4 regions of the Streptomyces sp. Edi2 genome follow, and region 1 is predicted to be linked to each of the others. Evidence: riboswitches for the same ligand, from Rfam matches in the RefSeq annotation. Region 1 holds a riboswitch; each other region holds the start of a gene.
The links. Region 1 has a riboswitch for cyclic di-AMP ahead of ABR737_RS34005 (M23 family metallopeptidase). Riboswitches for the same ligand answer to the same signal wherever they lie in the genome.

Region 1 (5,606 bases):
TCCTGGGCGGCGGCGAGTCCTCCCGCCTGTACAACCGGCTGGTGCGCCGCGACCGCAGCGCCGTGGCGGCCGGCTTCGGCCTGCTGCGGCTGGCCGGCGCACCCTCGCTGGGCTGGCTGGACGTGAAGACGTCCGGCGGCGTGGAGGTCCCCGGCATCGAGCGCGCGGTCGACGAGGAGCTGGCCCGCTTCGCCGCTGAGGGACCGACCCCGGAGGAGATGGAGCGGGCACAGGCCCAGCTGGAGCGCGAATGGCTGGACCGGCTGGCCACGGTCAGCGGCCGCGCCGACGAACTGTGCCGCTTCGCTGTCCTGTTCGGCGACCCGCAGCTGGCGCTGACCGCCGTGCAGCGCGTTCTGGACATCACTCCCGAGGAGGTGCAGGCGGTCGCCAAGGCCCGGCTGCGCCCCGACAACCGCGCGGTGCTCGTCTACGAGCCCACCGAGCCGACCGACGCCGCCGACACCGAGGAAGGGGAGGCGGACCAGTGAGCGACGCCACCACCCACGCCGATTCCCCCGTGAGCAGCATGGACTTTCACCCGCAGCCCCAGGGCGGCGCGCCCAGGCCGTGGGCCTTCCCGGCCCCCGACCGCAGCCAACTGCCCAACGGGCTCACCCTCCTGACCAGCCACCGCCCCGGCCAGCAGGTCGTCGCCGTAGAGATCAACCTCGTCGCCCCGCTGGAGGCAGAGCCCGAGGGCCTGGACGGCGTCGCCACGATCATGGCGCGCGCCCTGTCCGAGGGCACCGACAAGCACGACGCGGAGGAGTTCGCCGCCGAGCTGGAGCGCTGCGGCGCCACCCTGGACGCGCACGCCGACCACCCCGGTGTACGGGTCTCCCTCGAGGTGCCGGCGTCCCGGCTGCCGCGTGCACTCGTCCTGCTCGCCGACGCGCTGCGTACGCCCGCCTTCCCGGAGAGCGAGGTCGAGCGGCTGGTGCGCAACCGTCTCGACGAGATCCCGCACGAGCTCGCCAACCCGGCCCGGCGCGCGGCGATGGCGCTGTCCAAGGAACTGTTCCCGGCCACATCCCGTATGTCACGGCCGCGCCAGGGCACCGAGGAGACCGTCGGACGCGTCGATGCCGCGGCCGTCCGCGCCTTCTACGACGCCCATGTACGGCCCGCCACGGCCACCGCCGTCATCGTCGGTGACTTCACCGGGGTCGACCTGGACGCCGTGCTCGCCGAGACGCTCGGTGCGTGGAGCGGCTCGTCGGCCGAGCCGCTGAAGGCCTCGCCGATCGTCGGCGATGACACCGGCCGCGTGGTGATCGTGGACCGCCCCGGCGCCGTCCAGACGCAGCTGCTCATCGGGCGTATCGGCGCCGACCGGCACGACCGGGTGTGGCCCGCGCAGGTCCTCGGCACGTACTGCCTGGGCGGCACCCTCACCTCCCGTCTGGACCGTGTGCTGCGCGAGGAGAAGGGCTACACCTACGGGGTGCGTGCCTTCGGGCAGGTGCTTCGTTCCACCGCTCCCACGTCCCCCGAGGGGGCCACGGGTGCCTCGCTGCTCGCCATCAGCGGGTCGGTGGACACCGCCTCCACCGTCCCGGCGCTCGACGACCTGTGGAACGTGCTGCGCACCCTCGCGGCAGAGGGGCTGACGGACGACGAGCGGGATGTCGCCGTACAGAACCTCGTCGGGGTCGCGCCGCTGAAGTACGAGACCGCGGCAGCCGTTGCCGGCACCCTCGCCGACCAGGTGGAGCAGCACCTGCCGGACGACTTCCAGGCGCAGCTGTACGTCCGCCTCGCGGAGACCGGCACGGTCGAGGCGACCGCGGCGGCCGTGAACGCCTTCCCCGTGGACCGGCTGGTGACGGTCCTGGTGGGCGATGCGGCGCAGATCGCCGAGCCCGTCAAGGCGCTGGGCATCGGTGAGGTGACAGTCGTCGGCGGCTAGTACCGCCGTGTGACGGAAGGTCACATATCGACAAAGCAACTCCCGTGGCGATGGTCTGCCACGGGAGTTGCTGTATGTCCGGTTTATTGCGGCCGGTGCCTCGGTTCTTGTGGCATCCCGCACAAAAAAGCGGATCTGTTTGCCGATTGAAAGTTGCCCCGTTTAGCGTCGGTCCGGCTGTTCGTCACAAGTCCGCCACAACCGTGGCACCGGACAGTCATCGCCGAATCCCCGTACGGCGCGAGCCAGGGGAACCGGGGACCCAGAGTCCCTTGGGGTGAATCGGACTCCCCTCCGGAGGAGCCCGTAGGAGACCTTCCTGCTCCGAACCCGTCAGCTAACCCGGTAGGCGAGAAGGAGGGAAAGGACAAGCCAGTACATGGCGTTCATCCGTGCCACCGGGAAGCACCGTCGTACGAGCCGCCCCGTGCGGACGACCCGCCACATCGCCGGCATAGCCACCCTCGCGGCCGGCGGCGTGGTCGCCTCCGTGGCCTCGCCGGCGCTGGCGGCCACGGACGAGGCCCGCACCCAGGACACCGGTCTGCAGCACGCCGTCGTGCTCGGTGACGAGCTCGCCAACCACGTCGCGGCCCAGGCCGACGCGCAGCAGGCCGAAGCGGAGACCGCGGCGGCGAAGGCGAAGGCCGAGGCCGTGGCCAAGAAGCAGGCCGAGGAGGCCAAGCGGCGCGTCGAGGCCGCCCGCAAGGCCAAGGAGCGCGCCGCCCGCGAGGCGGAGCGCAAGCGCCTCAACACCTTCGTCGCCCCCGTGGCCGACTCCTACGTGTCCACCTCGTACAAGGCCTCCAGCGGCCTGTGGTCCTCGGGCAGCCACACCGGCATCGACTTTCACGCCGCCTCCGGCACCTCCGTCCACGCCGTCGGCACGGGCACCGTCGTCGAGGCCGGCTGGGGCGGCTCGTACGGCAACAACATCGTGATCAAGATGAACGACGGTACGTACACCCAGTACGGTCACCTGTCGTCGCTCGGCGTCTCGGTCGGCCAGCACGTCACCCCGGGCCAGCAGATCGGCCTCTCCGGCGCCACCGGCAACGCCACCGGCCCGCACCTCCACTTCGAGGCCCGTACCGGCGCCGACTACGGCTCGGACATCGACCCGGTCGCGTACCTGCACTCGCACGGCGTCAACGTCTGACCTTCCGCCTCGCCTGAGCGCGCTCCTCACCGGGCCGCGCGGCACCGGACCGAGCATCCGCCGAAGCCCCGGCCCCACGGCCGGGGCTTCGGCGTATCCGGCGCCGCGGTCGGTGTGCAGAGGGATACGCCGTCCCCCTCCCGGCCAACTTCCGGCCAAAAAATTTCCATGAATAAGCGGAGCCCGCCGAAAAGGCGTTCCCGTCGAATAGAGTCACGGAAAAGTCGCCGACCGGCGGCGTTTCCAGGGGATTACGGCGGAGGCACGGAAGATGCGAGGCCATATTTCCGCTCATGCGGTGTGCACGGCGATTCGCGATGACATTGTCTCCGGTGCGCTGGCGCCGGGGAGCCGGCTGATCGAAGAGATCCTTGCGGCCCGGTACGGCGTCTCCCGGGTGCCGGTCCGTGAAGCGCTGCGAACCCTGCAGTCCGAAGGGTTTGTCACCACCCGCCACCACGCGGGCGCCTGCGTCGCCGAGCCCACCGAGCAGGATGCCGCCGATCTCCTCGACGTCCGCGCCCTGTTGGAGCCGCTGGGGGCCGCCCGCGCGGCCGTCCGCCGTAGCCCGGCTCACCTCAAGGTGCTCCGCGGCCTGGTACGGCTCGGCCGTGAGCGGGCGCGTCACGGCAGCCCGGCGGATCTGCGCCAACTGGACGACTGGTTCCACGAGACGCTGGCCCAGGCAGCCGGCAGCCCCAGTCTGACGGCGCTGCTGACCCAGCTGCGGCGCAAGATCGAGTGGATGTATGCCGTGGAACTGCCCGCCCGCACGAGTGAGTCGTGGGAGGAACACGGCGCGGTGCTGGACGCGGTGGCCCGGGGGGATGCGGAACGGGCCCGTGCCCTGATGGCGGCTCATGTCGAGCGCTCACTCCCGGTGTACCGGCTCCGGCGCCCTGCCAAGACAGGCGTGAGGGATCCGAAACCGCCCGTCAACACGGCCCGTGCCCGCCCTTAACAATCGCCCCGTATACAAAGAAGTGCGGAATGGGATCCCGGGGGTGTGAGATTGCGTATTCCTCCCCGCCGGTATTCAGTGTGCATGTGTGCCGCCATGGGTGCTGCGCCGGCATGCGTGTTGCCATAGGTGTGGAGTCTGAAGAATGGAATAGCGCACGCTTTTTCTTGCGCTCCCGATATAAAGGAACCGTCTCCTCAATCCGGGGCCGCCGCAGCTCAAATCCTGGGGGGCTCAGACGGTCTCGGGAAGCTCCTCGAGGCCTTCGGCGACGAGCTTGGCCAGACGGTCGAGTGCTTCCTCGGCGCCCTCGGCGTCGGAGGCCAGCACGATCTCCTCACCACCCTGGGCACCCAGGCCCAGGACCGCGAGCATAGAGGCCGCGTTGACGGGGTTGCCATCAGCCTTGGCGATCGTCATGGGGACGCCGGAGGCGGTGGCCGCACGGACGAAGATCGACGCGGGGCGGGCGTGCAGGCCCTCGGCCCAACCGACATTGACGCGGCGCTCTGCCATGGTGTTGCCCTTCAAAGTCGTGACTGTTGTCTAGACCAGTCTCTCACGCTGCCGGGAGTGCTGGGCAGTCCTGTGTCCTGGTCTTTTGCGGCCATTGGTCTCCCCAGGGGAGGTCCGGCAGGCCGCCCGGAGCGCCGGAGTGTACGTCCGTACGGCATCCTCAGCTTGCCCCGCACCCCGAGCGTACGCGCGCCGAGCCGGTTGTCGGTGGCCGGTCGTACGCTGTCCGCATGCAGAAGCCGCAGGACCACGCGTACCCGACCCACTGGGAAGCCGACGTGGTGCTGCGTGACGGTGGCACGGCGCGGATCCGCCCCATCACCCCCGACGACGCCGAGCGGCTGGTCTCCTTCTACGAACAGGTCTCGGACGAGTCGAAGTACTACCGCTTCTTCGCTCCCTACCCGCGCCTGTCCGACCGCGATGTGCACCGTTTCACCCACCACGACTACATCGACCGGGTAGGGCTCGCCGCCACCGTCGGCGGCGAGTTCATCGCCACCGTCCGCTACGACCGGATCAACGAGCAGGGGCTGCCCGCCAAGAGCCCCGAGGACGACCAGGCCGAGGTCGCCTTCCTCGTCCAGGACGCCCACCAGGGCCGCGGCGTGGCCTCCGCCCTCCTGGAGCACATCGCGGCCGTCGCCCGCGAGCGAGGCATCCGCCGGTTCGCCGCCGAAGTGCTCCCCGCGAACTCCAAGATGATCAAGGTCTTCACGGACGCCGGCTACACCCACGAGCGCACCTTCGAAGACGGTGTGGTCCGCCTGGAGTTCGATCTCGAGCCGACCGAGCAGTCCATGGCCGTGATGCGTGGCCGTGAGCAGCGCGCCGAGGCCCGCTCCGTACAGCGGCTGCTCGCCCCGGGCTCGGTCGCCGTCATCGGAGCCGGCCGCGCCTCCGGCGGCCTCGGGCGTACCGCGCTGCGCAGCCTCCTGGAATCCGGCTTCACGGGGCGGGTACACGCCGTCAACCACGCCTTCCCCGAAGACATGCAGCGCCTGCAGCCCGAAGGGGTGCCGGCCGTCCGCGCGCTGCGGGAGATCGCCGACCCGGTG
Region 2 (5,606 bases), 1.4 Mb from region 1:
GCCGCGAACGGCATCTGGTCGATCGGCGCGATCCGCACCGGCGCCCCCGGATGCGGCGCGTGGATCATCTTCCCGTCCCCGATGTAGAGCCCCACATGGCTGATGCCGGAGTAGAAGAACACCAGGTCACCGGGGGCGAGTCGGGACCTGTCGATACGCGGTCCGGAGCTGATCTGGGTGTAGGTCGTACGGGGCAGCGACACCCCGCCCGACTTCCAGGCGGCCTGGGTCAGCCCCGAGCAGTCGAAGCCGGCCGGGCCCGTCGCGCCCCAGATGTACGGCTTGCCGAGGGCGGCGTAGGCGTAGGCGACGGCCCGCGCGGCCCGGGGGTCGGGGGCCTGCGCCGCAGCTTGCGCCGCAGCCGTAGCCGCGGCGGCTCCCGGACCGGCCGGGACCTTGCCGGGGAGACCGCCCCCGTGCCCCGTCCCGCGGCCCTGGCCGGCGCCGCCGTGCGCAGCGCCGCGGCCCGCCATCCGCTGCCGTTGCTCCGCGGTGAGCTGGTTCAGCAACTGCTCGGCGGCGCCCAGCTTGTGGACGACCGTGACCCGGTGCTTCTTCAGCGCCGCCTCGGTGTCCGCCAGCCGTTGTGCGGTGTCCTCGGCCCGCCGCTGGACCTGCCGTACGCTGCCGAGCCGGCGCGCGTACCCGGCCACCGCGGTCGCCTGGTGGCTGCCCGCCCGTTCCAGGACCGCGGCGCCGTCCAGATAGCGCTGCGGGTCCGCGGAGAGCAGCAGCCGTACGGTCGGGTCGACGCCGCCGGAGCGGTACTGGCTCGCGGCCACGGTGCCCAGCTCGCTGCGGGCGGCGTTCAGTTCCGCGGTTCGGCGGGCGGCCTCGTCCTGCAGCCTGCTCAGCTCCTCGCGTGCGGCGCCGGCGGCTTCCTTCGCGCCGTTGTAGCTCTGCGTGGCCACCTCTGCCTCCTGGTACAGCGCGTTGACCCGGTCCTTGACCCGGTCGGGGGTGAGCCGGTGAGCGGCCTGGCCGGCGCCGTCGGCAACGGCGGTGACCGGGGCGGCGGTGGCGGCTTCCGCCTCCGCCGGAGCGAAGCCGGTGGCGGTGGCGGCACCCGCCAGGGCCAGGGTGGCGGCCGTGCGGGCGGTGCGTGCGCTGCGTGCGCCGCCGGTGAGCGCGGCGAGCGGATGCTGCCGCGGCTTGCGGTGCGAGGCCACGGTGGCCGTCACTTCCTTCCCTTGGTGCCCGCGGGCCCGGCGGCGGTCCGTCACGAGGGAACGGACCGCCGTCGCACCTCACGGCGGGGCGGCCGACAGGACGCCGGTGGGAGGCCGGCGAGGGCGGGGAGTCGACCGCCTGGAGGAGGACGCTAAGCCTGGGTGTTGCGGTGATGAGTCCACTTGCCCGGGATTGTTCGCTTTCGACCGGGGGTGGTGCGCGGGTGACCATGGCGCCACGGCCACGCGGCCGGGACCGGGCCCGGCCTGACCGAAGCGGCGATTGTGGGCGCCCTGCCTGAAGGGCCGTGCTATGCGGCGGCTACGATCCAGCACTATGGACGTAGTAATCAATCTCTTCGTCGGCCTGCACATCATCGGCATCGCCTCCCTGCTGGGCGGCTTCCTGACCCAGATGAAGGCGATGGGCGCGGGCACCGCCCGTTTCGTGCCGGCGATGCTGCACGGCGCGCTGACGATGCTGGTCACCGGCATCGTGCTGGTCGGCCTCAACCAGGCCGAGGGCCACAGCCTCAACACCATCAAGCTCGGCATCAAGATGGCCGTTCTGGTGGTCATCCTGGCGCTGGTCTACGTCAAGCGGGACGACGAGAAGATCGCCCCGCCGCTCTTCGGCGCGGTCGGTGCGCTGACGGTGGCCAACATCTTCATCGCCGTGCTCTGGACCTGAGCGGAACGGCGGACGCCCCGCGAGCCGGGCTCGGGGCGCAGGCCAGGGCGGCGGCACCCCGTGGCAGGGCTCCGGCCGCCGGCCACAGCGACGTGCCCCCGCGAGCAGGGCTCCGGGCGCCGACGCACAGGCCCCTCAACGGCACACCGCGCGGTCGTCGCACTCCTCAGAGGGGAGGCGACGGCCGCGCGGTGGCGTGTGGGGGGTGGCCGTGGGGGGTGGCCATGGGGGGTGGTCTGGCGGGGAAGCGAAGGCCGGGCCTCAGCCCGGGCGGACGCTCCCGTAGATCGGCATGTAGTAGATCGACTCCTCCCGGACATTGGCGCCCGGGTGCGGGGCGTGGATCATCTTGCCGCCGCCTATGTACATGCCGACATGGCTGATGTCGTCATAGAAGAAGACCAGGTCACCGGGCTTGAGGTCCTTGGTGGCGACCCGCTGGCCGGTCTTGACCTGGTCCCAGGTGGTCCGCGGCAGCTTGACGCCGGCCGCCTTCCACGCCGCCTGGGTCAGTCCCGAGCAGTCGTACGAGCTGGGCCCGGTCGCGCCCCACACATACGGCTTGCCCATCTGGGAGCGGGCGAAGGCGAGCGCCTTCTCGGCCTGGGCGGAGGACGAACCCCCGGTCGAGCCGCCGTTGTCGGAGCCGCCGCCGGTCTGGCCGCCGGACGGGCCGCCCCCGTCGTGCTGCTGCCGGCGCTCGCGCTCCTGCTGCTTGCGGGCCGCCTCCTCGGCCTTGCGCTTGGCCGCCGCCTCCTTCTGGCGTTCCAGTTCCGCCAGCCGCGCCTTCTCTTGGGCGGTCAGCCGGGACAGCAGCTGCCGGGCCTCGGTCAGCTTCTGCTGGACGGACTGCTTGGACTCCTTGAGCGAGGCCTGCGACGTCTGCAGCCGCTCCAGGTCGCGGGTCGCCTCCGCCCGCTGCCGGGCGGCCGCGGCCTGCTGCTCCTGGTAGTCGGAGACGGCCTCCTTCTGGCGCCCGGTCAGCCGCTCCATGAGGTGGCTGCGGTCGAAGAACTGCTGCGGGTCCTTGGCGAGCATCAGCTGCGCCGTCGGGTTCATGCCGCCGGTGCGGTACTGCGCCGCGGCGAAGGTGCCCAGCCGGCGCCGGGCCTCGTTCATCTTCTCGGCCCTCTTGGCGGCGGCGTCGAGCAGGCCGTCGACGCGGTCCCGCTGGCCGTCGGCGTGCTCCTTGGCGGCGTTGTACTTCTGGGTGGCCACCTCGGCCTGGTGGTAGAGGCCGTCGACCTTCTGTTTGACCTCTTCGATGCTGGGTTTGGGCGCCCGGGGGGCCGCGTCGGCGGACTGCGAGAGCAGCGTGGCCGAGGCGAGGGCGGCGGTGGTGAGCCCGACCGCCGTACGCCGTCCTCCGGGCGAGGTGAGAATGCTGGTGCGCGGCTTGCGATGCGACGCCAAGGCCGGCGACTCCTTCCGTGGACCGCCTACCGGGTTAGCTGTCGGGTTCGGGCGGTGTCGCTGACGGAAGGCTTGCCCTACGGTCCGGATCTCCGCTGGCGACGGCTGTCCGGATCGATTCACCCCGGTGGTGCTGGTGGGTCCCCGGCTCCGGGTGCCCGAAGGCAGGGCCGGACTCGGCGTGGGCGGCCCGTGCGGACGCTGTCGTCCACGGGGAGGCGGGCTGCCTGAGCGAGGACGTTAGCCAACTCGTGTGGCTCCTGTGAAGGCTGATGTTCGATATGCCCGAAACCTTTTTGTGACCTGAACGCGATGCGGGGGTTGTCATGGCAGATGTCGGATTCGGGTAGACGAGCCGCCGACCGGTTTGCGAGCGCCCCGGACGCCTGACCTGCCGCGGTGCCACCGCCCGCGGCGAAAGCGGGCCGCAATCGGCTACTGGGCCGCGGGCTGTCAGTGCGGCCGCCTAGACTCGGTGGGCGATGAGCAGCCTCTTTGACGACAGCTTCCTGGCGGACCTCGGCCACAAGGGCGAGGAGGAACCCCCTCCGCCCCCCGAGGACGAGCACGGCCCGGCCCCCGAGGAGATCCCTGCCGACCTCTTCGGCGGGAGGTTCGACGCGCCCCCGCCCAGAGAGGCGTATTACCGCGACGGTGCCGCCCGCCCCGCCCTCGACCCGGCGACGCTGCTGGAAGGGCTCAACGACGAGCAGAAGGCCGCCGTGGTGCACACGGGCGGCCCGCTGCTGATCGTCGCCGGTGCCGGCTCCGGCAAGACCCGGGTGCTCACCCACCGCATCGCTCATCTGCTCGCCGAGCGCCATGTCCACCCCGGCCAGATCCTCGCGATCACGTTCACGAACAAGGCCGCCGGCGAGATGAAGGAGCGCGTCGAGGAGCTGGTCGGCCCGCGCGCCAACGCCATGTGGGTCTCCACCTTCCACAGCGCCTGCGTCCGCATCCTGCGCCGCGAGTCCAAGCAGTTGGGCTTCACCTCCTCCTTCTCCATCTACGACGCCGCCGACTCCAAGCGCCTGATGGCCCTGGTCTGCCGCGATCTGGACCTGGACCCCAAGCGCTACCCGCCCAAGTCCTTCAGCGCGAAGATCTCCAACCTCAAGAACGAGCTCATCGACGAGGAGACCTTCGCGGGGACGGCCGCCGACGGATTTGAGAAGACGCTGGCCGAGGCGTATGCGATGTACCAGGCGCGGCTGCGCGAGGCCAACGCCCTGGACTTCGACGACATCATCATGACGACGGTCAATCTGCTCCAGGCCTTCCCGGACGTCGCCGAGCACTACCGCCGGCGCTTCCGCCATGTCCTCGTCGACGAGTACCAGGACACCAACCACGCCCAGTACACCCTCGTGCGTGAACTGGTCGGCCCCGGCACGGCCGAGATGCCCGCGGCCGAGCTGTGCGTCGTCGGTGACGCCGACCAGTCGATCTACGCCTTCCGCGGCGCCACGATCCGCAACATCCTCCAGTTCGAGGAGGACTACCCGGACGCGACCACGATCCTGCTGGAGCAGAACTACCGCTCCTCGCAGACCATCCTGTCCGCCGCCAACGCCGTCATCGAGCGCAATGAGAACCGCCGCCCCAAGAACCTCTGGACCGACGCCGGCGCCGGCCCCAAGATCACCGGCTATGTCGCCGACACCGAGCACGACGAGGCGCAGTTCGTCGCCGACGAGATCGACCGGCTGACCGACGCCGGTGACGCCAAGGCCGCCGAGGTCGCGGTCTTCTACCGCACCAACGCCCAGTCCCGCGTCTTCGAAGAGATCTTCATCCGGGTCGGACTGCCCTACAAGGTCGTCGGCGGGGTGCGCTTCTACGAGCGCAAGGAGGTCCGCGATGTCCTCGCCTATCTGCGGGTGCTCAGCAACCCCGAGGACACCGTCCCGCTCCGCCGCATCCTGAACGTCCCCAAGCGCGGCATCGGCGACCGCGCCGAGGCGATGATCGACGCCCTGTCGCTGCGCGAGAAGATCACCTTCCCGCAGGCGCTGCGCCGGGTCGACGAGGCGTACGGCATGGCGGCCCGGTCCGCCAACGCCGTCAAGCGCTTCAACGTCCTCATGGAGGAGCTGCGCACCATCGTCGAGTCCGGCGCCGGACCCGCCACGATCCTGGAAGCGGTCCTGGAGCGTACGGGCTACCTCGCCGAACTCCAGGCCTCCACCGACCCCCAGGACGAGACCCGGATCGAAAACCTCCAGGAACTCGCCGCCGTGGCCCTGGAGTTCGAGCAGGACCGTGGCGAGGACAATCCGGGCACGCTCTCCGACTTCCTGGAGCAGGTCGCGCTGGTCGCCGACTCCGAC
Region 3 (5,606 bases), 3.4 Mb from region 1:
CATCTGCTCAACATCGACCCCCCGGACCACACCCGGCTGCGCCGGCTGGTCTCGAAGGCCTTCACCCCGCGCCGGGTGGCCGCCTTCGCCCCGCGCGTCCAGGAGCTGACCGACCACCTCATCGACCGGTTCGCGGCGAAGGGCGAGGCCGACCTCATCCATGAGTTCGCCTTCCCGCTGCCCATCTACGCGATCTGCGATCTGCTGGGGGTGCCGCGCGAGGACCAGGACGACTTCCGCGACTGGGCGGGCATGATGATCCGGCACGGCGGGGGGCCGCGCGGCGGCGTCGCCCGGTCCGTGAAGAAGATGCGCGGCTATCTCGCCGAGCTGATCCGCCGTAAGCGCGAGTCGCTGGGGGACACCGCGGAGGCGGACGAGGATCTGATCTCCGGCCTGATCCGGGCCTCCGACCACGGCGAACACCTCACCGAGAACGAGGCCGCCGCGATGGCCTTTATCTTGCTGTTCGCCGGTTTCGAGACGACCGTGAACCTGATCGGCAACGGGATCTACGCCCTGCTGCGCCACCCGGCCCAGCGCGAGCTGCTGCAGAAGTCGATCACGGCGGGCGACACCGATCTGCTGACCACCGGCATCGAGGAACTGCTCCGTTACGACGGCCCCGTGGAGCTGGCGACCTGGCGGTTCGCGACGCAGGAGCTGACCCTGGGCGGGCAGCGGATCGCGAAGGGCGACCCGGTCCTGGTGGTGCTGGCCGCCGCCGACCGCGATCCGGCACGCTTCGCCGAGCCGGACGTCCTGGATCTGACCCGTCGTGACAACCAGCACCTGGGGTACGGGCACGGCATCCACTACTGCCTCGGCGCGCCGCTCGCCCGGCTCGAAGGACAGGCCGCTCTGACGACGCTGCTGACCCGGCTCCCGGACCTCCGGCTCGCCGTGGAACCGGACGCCTTGCGCTGGCGTGGCGGGCTCATCATGCGCGGACTGCGGTCGCTGCCGGTGGAGTTCCCGCCCGAACGCCCTGACCAGCAACAAGGGCAAAAGTGACAGAGAGTCAGGCGCGTGACCTTCGCGTGATCTGCACTACACCGACTTGTGACTACCCGTGACCCCGGCTACCTTTCCACCGACGATCGACGGGCTTCACCCGATCGGCCGAAGCGGTGATGTGGGGGACCGGTGTGACGGTGCGCCTCGTGCGCGTCGGCCGGGCGGGTACCCGTCGAGCAGCTCGCAGAGCTCGTCGTACAACTCAACCGCCGCGCGAAAGGCATCCGCATGCGTTCCGGGAACGGCCGACATCGTCGACCCCGCCAGGCACCGGCCATCTTTGTCACGGCGGGAGTGACCGGCGCAGGTTTCGCCCTGCCACTGCTCGCCGCGAGTGGCGCCCACGCCGCCGACACCGCGACCTGGGACAAGGTCGCCCAGTGTGAGACCGGTGGCGTCTGGAGCGCGGCTTCGGGCAACAGCTACTACGGCGGGCTGCAGCTCACTCAGGAGATGTGGGACAGCTACGGCGGCTCGGCCTACGCCTCGCGCCCCGACCTCGCCAGTCGCTCCCAGCAGATCGCGGTGGCCGAGTCGATCCTCGACCACCGCGGCCCGGACGTCTGGTCCAGCTGCGCGGTGAGCGCCGGCCTGACCAAGGACGGCCAGGCGCCGGAGGTCGACCCGGGCAGCACCGCCACTCCCTCGCCCGCCCCGTCGGACGACGGCGGCTCCCCGGACCCCTGGGACTCGTCCGGCTCCTCCGACCCGTCCGGCACCCCTGACGCCTCGGACTCCGCCGGGACGCACGACCGGCCCGGCGACGAGCCGTCCGATCCGACGCCGTCGCCCGACGCCTCGGACTCCGCCGGCACGCACGAGCCCGGCGACGGGGCCTCCGACCCGGCGACGCCGGGCGACCGGGCCGACGACCCGTCCACCGGTCCGTCCGCCGATCCGTCCGATGACCCGTCGCAGTCCGGCGAGCCCTCCGACGAGCCCTCCGGTGACCCGTCCGACGGCGGCAGCCGCACGGACACCACCGGTACGCCGCGGGAGACGCCCGCGAAGGGCAAGCACCGTGGCGGTGCGGGCGACGAGGGTGCCGACGGCGGCGGCAGGTCCTCCGGCGGCCGGCACGCCTCGCGTGGTGACGCCGAGCGCACCGGCCCGGCGGCCGACGGCGACTACACCGTGCGCCCCGGTGACACGCTGTCAGCCATCGCCTCGGCCCACCGGTTGTCCGGCGGCTGGACGGCCCTCTACGACCGCAACGAGGACGTCATCGGCTCTGACGCGGACCTGATCAAGCCGGGCCAACTGCTCGACCTCGGGCACTCCGCGGGGTAATTCGCCGCCGTTCGACCGCTTTTGGGAAAGTGAGACAAGGGTCTCGTTGACTCGGATGAACCCCGGTGTGTGCCGCCTCGGCAAACCGGGGTTCACCTGCGGGAATGTGACCCGCTCGTGATCAAAAGCGGTCAACTTGGTTCAGATGGTGGGGTTTGAACCCCAAGCCCATTACTGCTTAACGTCAGGACCGCTCGCCAAAGCGGGCCCTTTGATCACACGCCGAGTCCTGCCGGTGATCGGAGGCACTTGACGCGCAAGCGCCGAAGGCAGGAGCGGGGGAACCAAGGTAAGTGCCGGCCCCGCCCGTGAAAGCGGGTCAACCGGCTTGGGGTGAAGCCGCGTGCGCCACGCGCACACGGCCGGGCGATTCTCACAGCCCGAACCCGACAGCTCACCTCGTAGGCGTCGGTGAGGAAACGAACCAGCCATGCTGATCATCAAGGGCAAGCACCGCCGTCCGTCCAAGGCCGTCCGCGTCGCCACCCTCGCCGGCATCGCCGGCGCTGCCGTGGCCGTCCCGCTGATGGGTGCCACCTCCGCCTCCGCCGCCTCCGTCTCCACCTGGGACAAGGTCGCCCAGTGCGAGTCCGGCGGCAACTGGTCGATCAACACCGGTAACGGCTACTACGGTGGCCTGCAGTTCTCCAACTCCAGCTGGGCCGCCGCCGGTGGCACCAAGTACGCCGCGCGTGCCGACCTGGCCAGCAAGTCCCAGCAGATCGCCGCCGCCGAGAAGCTCCTCGCCATCCAGGGCCCGGGCGCCTGGTCCTGCGCCGGCGCCGGCAACCTGACCTCCGGCGGCCCCGCGGCCGACGTCGACACCTCCGGCTCCGCGCAGACCAAGTCCGCGCCCCAGCAGGACCAGGGCTCCGCGAAGGCCGAGACGAAGAAGGCCCCGGCCGCCCCCGAGCAGCACGCCTCGCGCTCGACCGAGCGCAAGTCCATGGGCCACGGCAACTACACCGTCAAGGCGGGCGACACCCTCGCCAAGATCGCCAAGGCGCACGGCAGCGACTGGAAGTCCGTGTACAAGGCCAACAAGTCGGTCATCGGCGGCAACCCGAACCTGATCTTCCCGGGTCAGAAGCTCAACGTCTGAGCCTCCCCTCACCGGGACCGGGCGGGCTCGAGCGGCGGGCCCCCTTCCTGTGTGAGACCGGCTTCCCTGTGAGACCGCCCCGCCCGGCGCGCCCTTCCCCCGAGCGCGTCGCGGCGGGGCTTTTCTCGTCCGGCGCCGCGCCCGGGCCCGCCGCAGTCGGGGCGGCCGCACGCCGGTGACCGGCACCTTTCCAGGTTTTTCCCCGTTCGGCGAACAATGCCGTAAATGCCCCGCTAATTGGGCTTTTGAGAAGCATTCCGGGCCGTTCCGTCCCACGGAGCGGGCCAAGGGCAGGCTGACGCACCCGGGGCCGTTAGGCTCATGCGCAGAACGCCAGACACCCACGAAGGAGACAACGTGCCGTCGATCGACGTCGTCGTAGCCCGCGAAATTCTCGACTCGCGAGGTAATCCCACGGTCGAGGTCGAGGTCGGCCTCGACGACGGCAGCACCGGCCGTGCCGCCGTGCCGTCCGGCGCCTCCACCGGCGCCTTCGAGGCCATCGAGCTTCGTGACGGCGACCCGAACCGCTACCTGGGCAAGGGCGTGGAGAAGGCCGTCCTGGCCGTCATCGAGCAGATCGGCCCGGAGCTCGTCGGCTACGACGCCACCGAGCAGCGGCTGATCGACCAGGCCATGTTCGACCTGGACGCCACCGACAACAAGGGCTCCCTCGGCGCCAACGCCATCCTCGGCGTCTCCCTCGCCGTCGCGCACGCCGCCTCCGAGGCCAGCGACCTCCCGCTGTTCCGCTACCTCGGCGGCCCGAACGCGCACGTGCTGCCCGTTCCGATGATGAACATCCTGAACGGCGGCTCGCACGCCGACTCCAACGTGGACATCCAGGAGTTCATGATCGCCCCGATCGGCGCGGAGTCCTTCTCCGAGGCGCTGCGCTGGGGCGCCGAGGTCTACCACACCCTCAAGAAGGTCCTGAAGGAGCGCGGCCTGTCCACCGGCCTCGGTGACGAGGGCGGCTTCGCCCCGAACCTGGGCTCCAACCGCGAGGCCCTGGACCTCATCCTGGAGGCCGTCAAGCAGGCCGGTTACGCCCCCGGCCAGGACATCGCGCTCGCGCTGGACGTCGCCGCCTCCGAGTTCTACAAGGACGGCAAGTACCAGTTCGAGGGCAAGGACCGCTCGGCCGCCGAGATGACCGAGTACTACGAGGAGCTGGTCGCGGCCTACCCGCTGGTCTCCATCGAGGACCCGCTCTTCGAGGACGACTGGGCCGGCTGGAAGGTCATCACCGACAAGCTCGGTGCCAAGGTCCAGCTCGTCGGCGACGACCTGTTCGTCACCAACCCCGAGCGCCTGGCCCGCGGCATCGAGGAGGGCTCCGCCAACGCGCTGCTGGTGAAGGTCAACCAGATCGGCTCGCTGACCGAGACCCTGGACGCCGTCGAGCTGGCCCAGCGCAACGGCTTCAAGTGCATGATGTCGCACCGCTCCGGTGAGACCGAGGACGTCACCATCGCCGACCTCGCCGTCGCCACCAACTGCGGCCAGATCAAGACCGGCGCCCCGGCCCGCTCCGAGCGCGTCGCCAAGTACAACCAGCTGCTGCGCATCGAGGAGATCCTCGACGACGCCGCGGTCTACGCCGGCCGCTCCGCCTTCCCGCGGTTCCGCCACGGCAGCTGACCCCGGACGGCCCGCTGCCCGCCCGACCGGGGCAGAGGGCCGATCGGGCGAGGCAACCGCCCGGCACCCCGTACGTCCCCGGCGACGGTCCCGTACCGTTGCCGGGGACGTAGCTGCTTGAAGCAGTCCGGCGTCCGTCAGTGAAGGGGAGACGACGTGCCCGCGGACCGGTTCTCGACCGCGACCCGACTCAAGGCGCTCGGCGAGCAGGCCGCCGCCCGCGTCTACCGCGCCCGCCCGCCCCGACGCAACCGCCTCACCGGCCGCGCCGCTCTGCTGGCGCTGGTGATGTGCTCCCTGGTGGTCGCCCTCGCGTACCCGATAAGGCAGTACGTCTCCCAGCGCTCCGACATCGCCGACCAGCGCCGCAAGGCGCAGGACGCGGGCGCCGCCCTCGACCGGCTGCGCGAGCAGAAGGCCCGCTGGCAGGACCCCGACTTCGTACGCCAGCAGGCCCGCCGGCATCTGCACTACGTCATGCCGGGCGAGACCGGCTATATCGTCCAGGACGGCTCCGCCGCCGGCTCCGCCCCCAAGGGGCCGCAAGCGGCGC
Region 4 (5,606 bases), 2.8 Mb from region 1:
CAGGGGCGTACACGATGTTGGGGTTCCCTGAGCAAGAGGACCCGGACATCGTCTATCGCGATGGCCTGACAGATGCTGTCTATCTGGAGCAACCCAGCGACATCGCGCAGTATGCAAAGGCATTCGACAACTTGCGGGCACTGTCCTTGAGTCCGCAACAGTCCAGTGCCCTCATTACCGAAGCGATGCAAGGACTCACCTGATGACTCACACAGCGCCTCTCGTCTGGCACAAGAGCAGCTACAGCAACGGCTCTGGCGGCAACTGCATAGCGACGGCGACACCCGACGGATCCACCGTCCTGGTCCGAGACACGAAGGTTCCCGGCGGCCAGATACTCAACTTCACCTGCGGGGCATGGCAGGACTTCGTCGCCTGCGTGCAGCACCCGGACTGGAACGTCCGCGCCTAGCGCGGTGCATCACACAGAGCAACGTCCGAGTCCCATGGACTCTCCACGTAGGGTCGTCACAGTTGTCCCCTGATGTGGAGGTTTCCGTGATGGCCGGCGTACCGACGAGTGTGATCGCAGCAACCGGCCTGGTAGGCGGCTACGCCACCGCCCGCTGGACCAAGAAGCGGCCGCTTGGCGGGGTGGCGCTGGCTGTGGCCGGGGCGGTGGCGGCCAAGGGATGGCAGGAGAAGGCGGGGAACGCGACGGCGGCGGCGCTGAGTGGGGCGTACGTGGCGGCGTTTGCCGGGTCGCATCCGTTGGCCAAGAAGATCGGGGCCTGGCCTTCGGTGTTTGCGGTGGCGGGTGGGGTGGCGCTGGCGTCGTGGGTGGCGGTCGACCGCCGGAAGTAGAGCGGGAGCAGGGCGTGGGGAGGGGGCGGGCCCAGGGAGTGGCCCGCCTCCCCGGCCCGCCACTCCCTGGGCCCGCCCCCTCCCCGCCTCTCAGGTGGTTCAGGCAGAAGCCTCGTTCAGAAGCCTCAGTTCCGCCTCCGTGAGCGTCAGGTCGCCCACCGCCAGCAGCGCCGGCAGCTGCTCCACCGTCCGGGCGCTGGCGATGGGGGCCGCGACGGTGGGCTGGGCGGCGAGCCAGGCGAGGGCGACGGTGGCCGGCTCGGCCTCGTGGGCGGCGGAGACGGTGTCGAGGGCCTGGAGGACGCGCCGGCCCCGGTCGGTGCCGGCGTACTTGGCCGCGCCGCCGGAGCGAGCGCTGTCGACGGTGGTTCCCGGGCGGTACTTGCCGGTCAGAAAGCCGGAGGCGAGGGCGTAGTACGGGACCGCGGCGAGGCCGTGGCGGGCGGCTGCGTCGGCGAGTTCGCCCTCGTAGGTGTCGCGGGAGACCAGGTTGTAGTGCGGCTGGAGGGCGACGTAGCGGGCCAGGCCCTCGCGGGCGGAGAAGGCCAGGGACTCCTCCAGGCGCTTCGCCGAGATGTTGGACGCGGCGATCTCGCGGACCTTGCCGGCCCGGACGAGGTCGTCGAGGGCGGTAAGGAACTCCCCGACCTCGACCGATTCGTCGTCGTAGTGGGTGTAGTAGAGGTCGATGTAGTCGGTGCGCAGACGGGAGAGGGAGAGATCGACCGCGGACTTGATGGTGGCGGCGGACAGGCCCTTGAAGTCCGGGTGGGCACCGACCTTGGTGGCGATGACGACCTCGTCGCGGTTGCCGCGGGCGGCCAGCCAGTTGCCGAGGACGGTCTCGGATTCGCCGCCCTTGTTGCCGGGGACCCAGGCCGAGTAGACGTCGGCGGTGTCGATGAAGTTGCCGCCACCCGCGACGTAGGCATCGAGCACGGCGAAGGATTCGCTCTCGTCGGCCGTCCAGCCGAAGACGTTGCCGCCGAGCGACAGCGGGGAGACCGAGAGCGAGCCGAGGGACTGACGATTTCGGGGGGTGTGTGTCGCGGTCATGTGTGGTGGCAACGTCCGGGGGAGCGGAGTTATTCCTTCCGCTCCCCCGGACGCCTCCGGCGCCCCGCGACGCCCCCGGACGCCAACTTCCGTCCGGCATACGCCCGTTGGGGCCATGTGTCACACACCGGTGCCGTACCGCACACGCCGGTGGCGCGTCACACGCCGATGCCGTACCGCACACGCCGATGCCGTACCGCGCACGCCGGTGGCGCGTCACACGCCGATGCCCCGCGTCACACGCCGAAGACCATGCGTCACACGTCGATGCCGTGATCGCGCAGCCACGGCATGGGGTCTATCGGATCGCCGGCGTCGGGGCGCACCTCCAGGTGGAGGTGCGGGCCGGTGACATTGCCGGTGGCGCCGACGCGGCCGATGACATCGCCGGTGCTGACCTTGCCGGAGGTCTTCACCATCGAGGACAGATGGCAGAACCAGAGTTCGGTGCCGTCGTCGAGGGTGAGGACGATGCGGTAGCCGTACGAGCCGGCCCAGCCGGCCTGGGTGATGGTGCCGGAGTGCACGGCCTTGACGGGAGTGCCGGTCGGCGCGGCGAAGTCCTGCCCGGTGTGGTCCGCGGCCCAGCGGTCGCCGGCCTGGCCGAAGCTCGCGGTGAGCGTGAACGAGGAGACGGGAGCGATGAAGTTCTTCGCGAGCTTGGCGAGGCGGGCGGCCTCCGCCTTCTGACGGGCCGCTTCTTCGGCCTCGCGCTTGGCCTCCAACTCGGCCGCCTTCTTGGCTGCTGCGGCCTTTTCGGCCGACTTCTGGTGGGCGTCGGCTGCCTTCTCGGCTGTCTGGAAAGCGGCGTGCTCGGCGGCCTCACGGGCCTCCTGCTCGGCGGCGCCCTGCTGCGCGTCGGCCTGCTGGAGGATGCGGCTGCGCAGCGCCTCGCCGACGTCCGCGCCCGAGCCCGTCCGGGTGACCTGGGTGAAGGGCCCGGTGGCGGCCGGAGTGGCCGCCTCGTCCGTTCCGGCTCCCGGGGCCGCGTTGCCGGCCGCGGCGGAGTCCGGGCCCGAGGCCGCATCCGCGTCCGAGTCCGTGCCCGCGTCCGATATGAGGTCACCGACGCCGGGGAGCGACTTGGCGTCCGGCAGCTTGTCGGCGAGGTCGTCGGCCATTCCGCCGACGTCGGGCATCGAGATCGGAACCGGAGGGCGGCCCTCGGCCGTGGCCATTCCGCCGGCACCGACCGCCGCGATGACGCCGACGCCCAGGACCGTGCCACCGCGGGCGAGCCCGCCGCCACGCTGCTTGGCCACCCGGTGCTTGCCGCGGACCGAGCGGACGGAATCCTCGGTGGGATTCCATTCCTCCCACGGTCCGTCGTTGATGTTGTCCGCATCACCGGGGCCCGGGAAGGCGCCTCGGTCATCGAGGTCGTAGGCGGACGGACCCTCGGGGGCAGGCTTGTTGGACGCCACGGGGGCGCTCTCCTTTCCTTCCTTCTCGCCTACCGGGTTAGCTGACGGGTTCGGAGCAGGAAGGTCTCCTACGGGCGCCCGCTGGCGGAGAGCGTCCGATTCACCCCAAGGAAGTGGTTCCCCGGTTCCCTTGGTGCAGTTCGAGGTGCTGGAGGTGCGTGAAAAGCGCGTGCGGGATTCGGCGTCTGCGCACGGTGCCGCCTCTTGCGACGGCTGGGACGACCGCGCTGCGTTATCGGACAGTAATAGAGAACGCAGGCGAATTCCAAGCCTTCCCGGGATTTCGTAGCGGCTTCGCGGGAGCTCTGGTGGGGACTTTTTCGGCCAGCACGGCCACAAACCGGGCGAGTTGACCGCCCACCCCTAAACGATCTCGCGGCGATTGTGCACCAGTTGTTATGCGGAGGGGTGCCCCTCGGTTACGGAACGTGAGAGCAGTAACGTCGGATCATGGCCGTCAACGTCGGGAACACCGGAAACACCCGTCACGTCGCGCGCGCCGTTGCCGGCACCTGGGGGCTGGCGGAGCGGTACCGGGAGTTCTCCTGGCGTCAGGCGCGGGGGCGGTCCGCGGCGCACGAGGAGCTGAGCGCGCGGATCAGCCAGGATCCGGAGCTCTGCGATCTGCTGTCGGGGTCGCTGCCGGCCGGCGGCGCACAGCAGCCGGAGCTCGTGCTCGCCGCCGTCCGCTATCTCGACGGCCCGCACGCCGAACTGGGGCCGCGCGGCGAAACGGCGTACGGCCGCTGGCGCGAGTGGACGGTACGGCACTGGAACGAGGTGCGTGCGGTGATCATGCAGCGCTCGTCCCGGACCGATGAACCGGCCCACTGCGCGACGCTGCTGCCGCTGCTCGCCCGCCTGCCGCAGCCGCTGGCGCTGCTGGAGGTCGGCACGTCGGCGGGGCTGTGTCTGCATCCCGACCGCTATCGCTACCGCTACCTGTGCCGGTACGAGGACGACGGGGGACGCGGCACCCGTCTCCCCGAGGCAGCGCCGGAGGCAGCGCCAGAGGCAGCGCCAGAGGCAGAGGCAGTGGCAGAGGCGGGCGCGCCGGAGAGTCCGCTGGTGCTGGAGTGCCGCACGGGGTGGACGGCCGACGAGCTGCCCGGCCGGGACCGGATGCCTCGGATCGTCTGGCGGGCCGGTATCGGTCTCGACCCGCTCGACCCGGCCGCCGAACCGGACGATCTGCGCTGGCTGCAGGCGCTCGTATGGCCGGGCGACGGGGAGCGCGCCGCACGGCTGTCCGCGGCCGTCGAGGCGGTGCGGCCGGCGCCGCGGCCACGGATGGTGCGCGGCGATCTGCTCCACGAGCTGCCCGCGCTCGCCGCCGAGGCGCCGCCCGAGGCCACGCTGGTCATCTTCCACAGCGCCGCGCTGGCCGGCCTCGCGCCCGCTCGCCGCGAGGAGTTCGCGTATCTCGTACGGTCGCTGCTGCGCGGACGGCCCGGCGGCGGGCACTGGGTCTCCCACGAGCACCCCTCCGTCCTGCCCTGGATCCCCGCGCCGGCGCGCCGTTCGCCGCACCCGGACGACGCGCGGCTGCTGACCCTCGCCCTGGACGAGCGCCCGGTCGCGCTCACCGGCCCGCACGGTGAGAGCCTGCACCGGCTCCCGGGGACGGAGGGCGTGGCGTAGGGCCTGCCGTAGCAGCGGCCGTAGCAACGGCCGTACTAGCCGGCCGGTAGCAGCTGCTCCACGGCCTGCCGCAGGGCATGGCGAGCCGTGCCGGGGCTACGCCGCCTCATGTCCTCATCGGCCGCTGCACCGCCAACAGGGCCATATCGTCGGCCGGTGCGCCGCCCGTATGCCGTGCGACATCCTCGACGAGCGTGTCCAGGAGGGCGTCCGGGCCCGGGAAACGACGGCCGCGCAGCCTGCTCGCCGGCTGGTAGAAGCGGCCCAGCAGGTCCCTGGCCTCGGTCACCCCGTCGGTGAAGAAGAGCAGCAGGGCGCCGGCGGGGAAGAACGTTTCGTCCGACCGGTCCGGCCAGCTCGCCACCTCGCTCATGCCGAGCGGCAGCGCCGGCACCGCGGGCACCAGCTCACGCAGCCCGCCGTCCACGGTGAGCAGCAGCGGGGACGGATGGCCGCGGTTGAGCACGCGCAGCACGGACTGCCCGTTGGCGGGGATCTCGGCGAGGACGGCAGTGGTGAACCCCTCGAACTGGTCGAGCCCCGCGCGCCGTCCGCCCTCGCGTTGCAGCGCCCGCTCCAGCCGGCCCGCCACCGCCTCCAGCGTCGTCTCCTGCTCCGCCGCCTCGCGGAAGGCACCGATGACGATCACCGCGGCCTCCACCGCCTCCAGCCCCTTGCCCC

Region 2: another riboswitch for cyclic di-AMP. It lies ahead of ABR737_RS27980 (C40 family peptidase); the one in region 1 lies ahead of ABR737_RS34005 (M23 family metallopeptidase).
Region 3: another riboswitch for cyclic di-AMP. It lies ahead of ABR737_RS18875 (transglycosylase family protein); the one in region 1 lies ahead of ABR737_RS34005 (M23 family metallopeptidase).
Region 4: another riboswitch for cyclic di-AMP. It lies ahead of ABR737_RS21560 (M23 family metallopeptidase); the one in region 1 lies ahead of ABR737_RS34005 (M23 family metallopeptidase).

Annotation. Positions count from the first base shown of each region.
Region 1 is NZ_JBEJGX010000003.1:6,955,988-6,961,593, forward strand. It holds gene ABR737_RS33995 (M16 family metallopeptidase) at 1-491, shown strand, start outside; gene ABR737_RS34000 (M16 family metallopeptidase) at 530-1,912, shown strand; cyclic di-AMP (ydaO/yuaA leader) riboswitch at 2,124-2,279, shown strand; gene ABR737_RS34005 (M23 family metallopeptidase) at 2,292-3,071, shown strand; gene ABR737_RS34010 (GntR family transcriptional regulator) at 3,343-4,032, shown strand; gene ABR737_RS34015 (HPr family phosphocarrier protein) at 4,267-4,548, opposite strand; gene ABR737_RS34020 (bifunctional acetate--CoA ligase family protein/GNAT family N-acetyltransferase) at 4,779-5,606, shown strand, end outside.
Region 2 is NZ_JBEJGX010000003.1:5,571,667-5,577,272, forward strand. It holds gene ABR737_RS27970 (C40 family peptidase) at 1-1,181, opposite strand, end outside; gene ABR737_RS27975 (hypothetical protein) at 1,507-1,860, shown strand; gene ABR737_RS27980 (C40 family peptidase) at 2,122-3,273, opposite strand; cyclic di-AMP (ydaO/yuaA leader) riboswitch at 3,282-3,465, opposite strand; gene pcrA (DNA helicase PcrA) at 3,756-5,606, shown strand, end outside.
Region 3 is NZ_JBEJGX010000003.1:3,545,607-3,551,212, reverse strand. It holds gene ABR737_RS18885 (cytochrome P450 family protein) at 1-1,014, shown strand, start outside; gene ABR737_RS18880 (transglycosylase family protein) at 1,312-2,307, shown strand; cyclic di-AMP (ydaO/yuaA leader) riboswitch at 2,559-2,730, shown strand; gene ABR737_RS18875 (transglycosylase family protein) at 2,738-3,409, shown strand; gene eno (phosphopyruvate hydratase) at 3,767-5,053, shown strand; gene ABR737_RS18865 (FtsB family cell division protein) at 5,210-5,606, shown strand, end outside.
Region 4 is NZ_JBEJGX010000003.1:4,139,458-4,145,063, forward strand. It holds gene ABR737_RS21540 (helix-turn-helix domain-containing protein) at 1-203, shown strand, start outside; gene ABR737_RS21545 (DUF397 domain-containing protein) at 203-412, shown strand; gene ABR737_RS21550 (hypothetical protein) at 502-804, shown strand; gene ABR737_RS21555 (aldo/keto reductase) at 904-1,860, opposite strand; gene ABR737_RS21560 (M23 family metallopeptidase) at 2,118-3,284, opposite strand; cyclic di-AMP (ydaO/yuaA leader) riboswitch at 3,296-3,442, opposite strand; gene ABR737_RS21565 (DUF2332 family protein) at 3,735-4,925, shown strand; gene ABR737_RS21570 (PP2C family protein-serine/threonine phosphatase) at 5,032-5,606, opposite strand, start outside.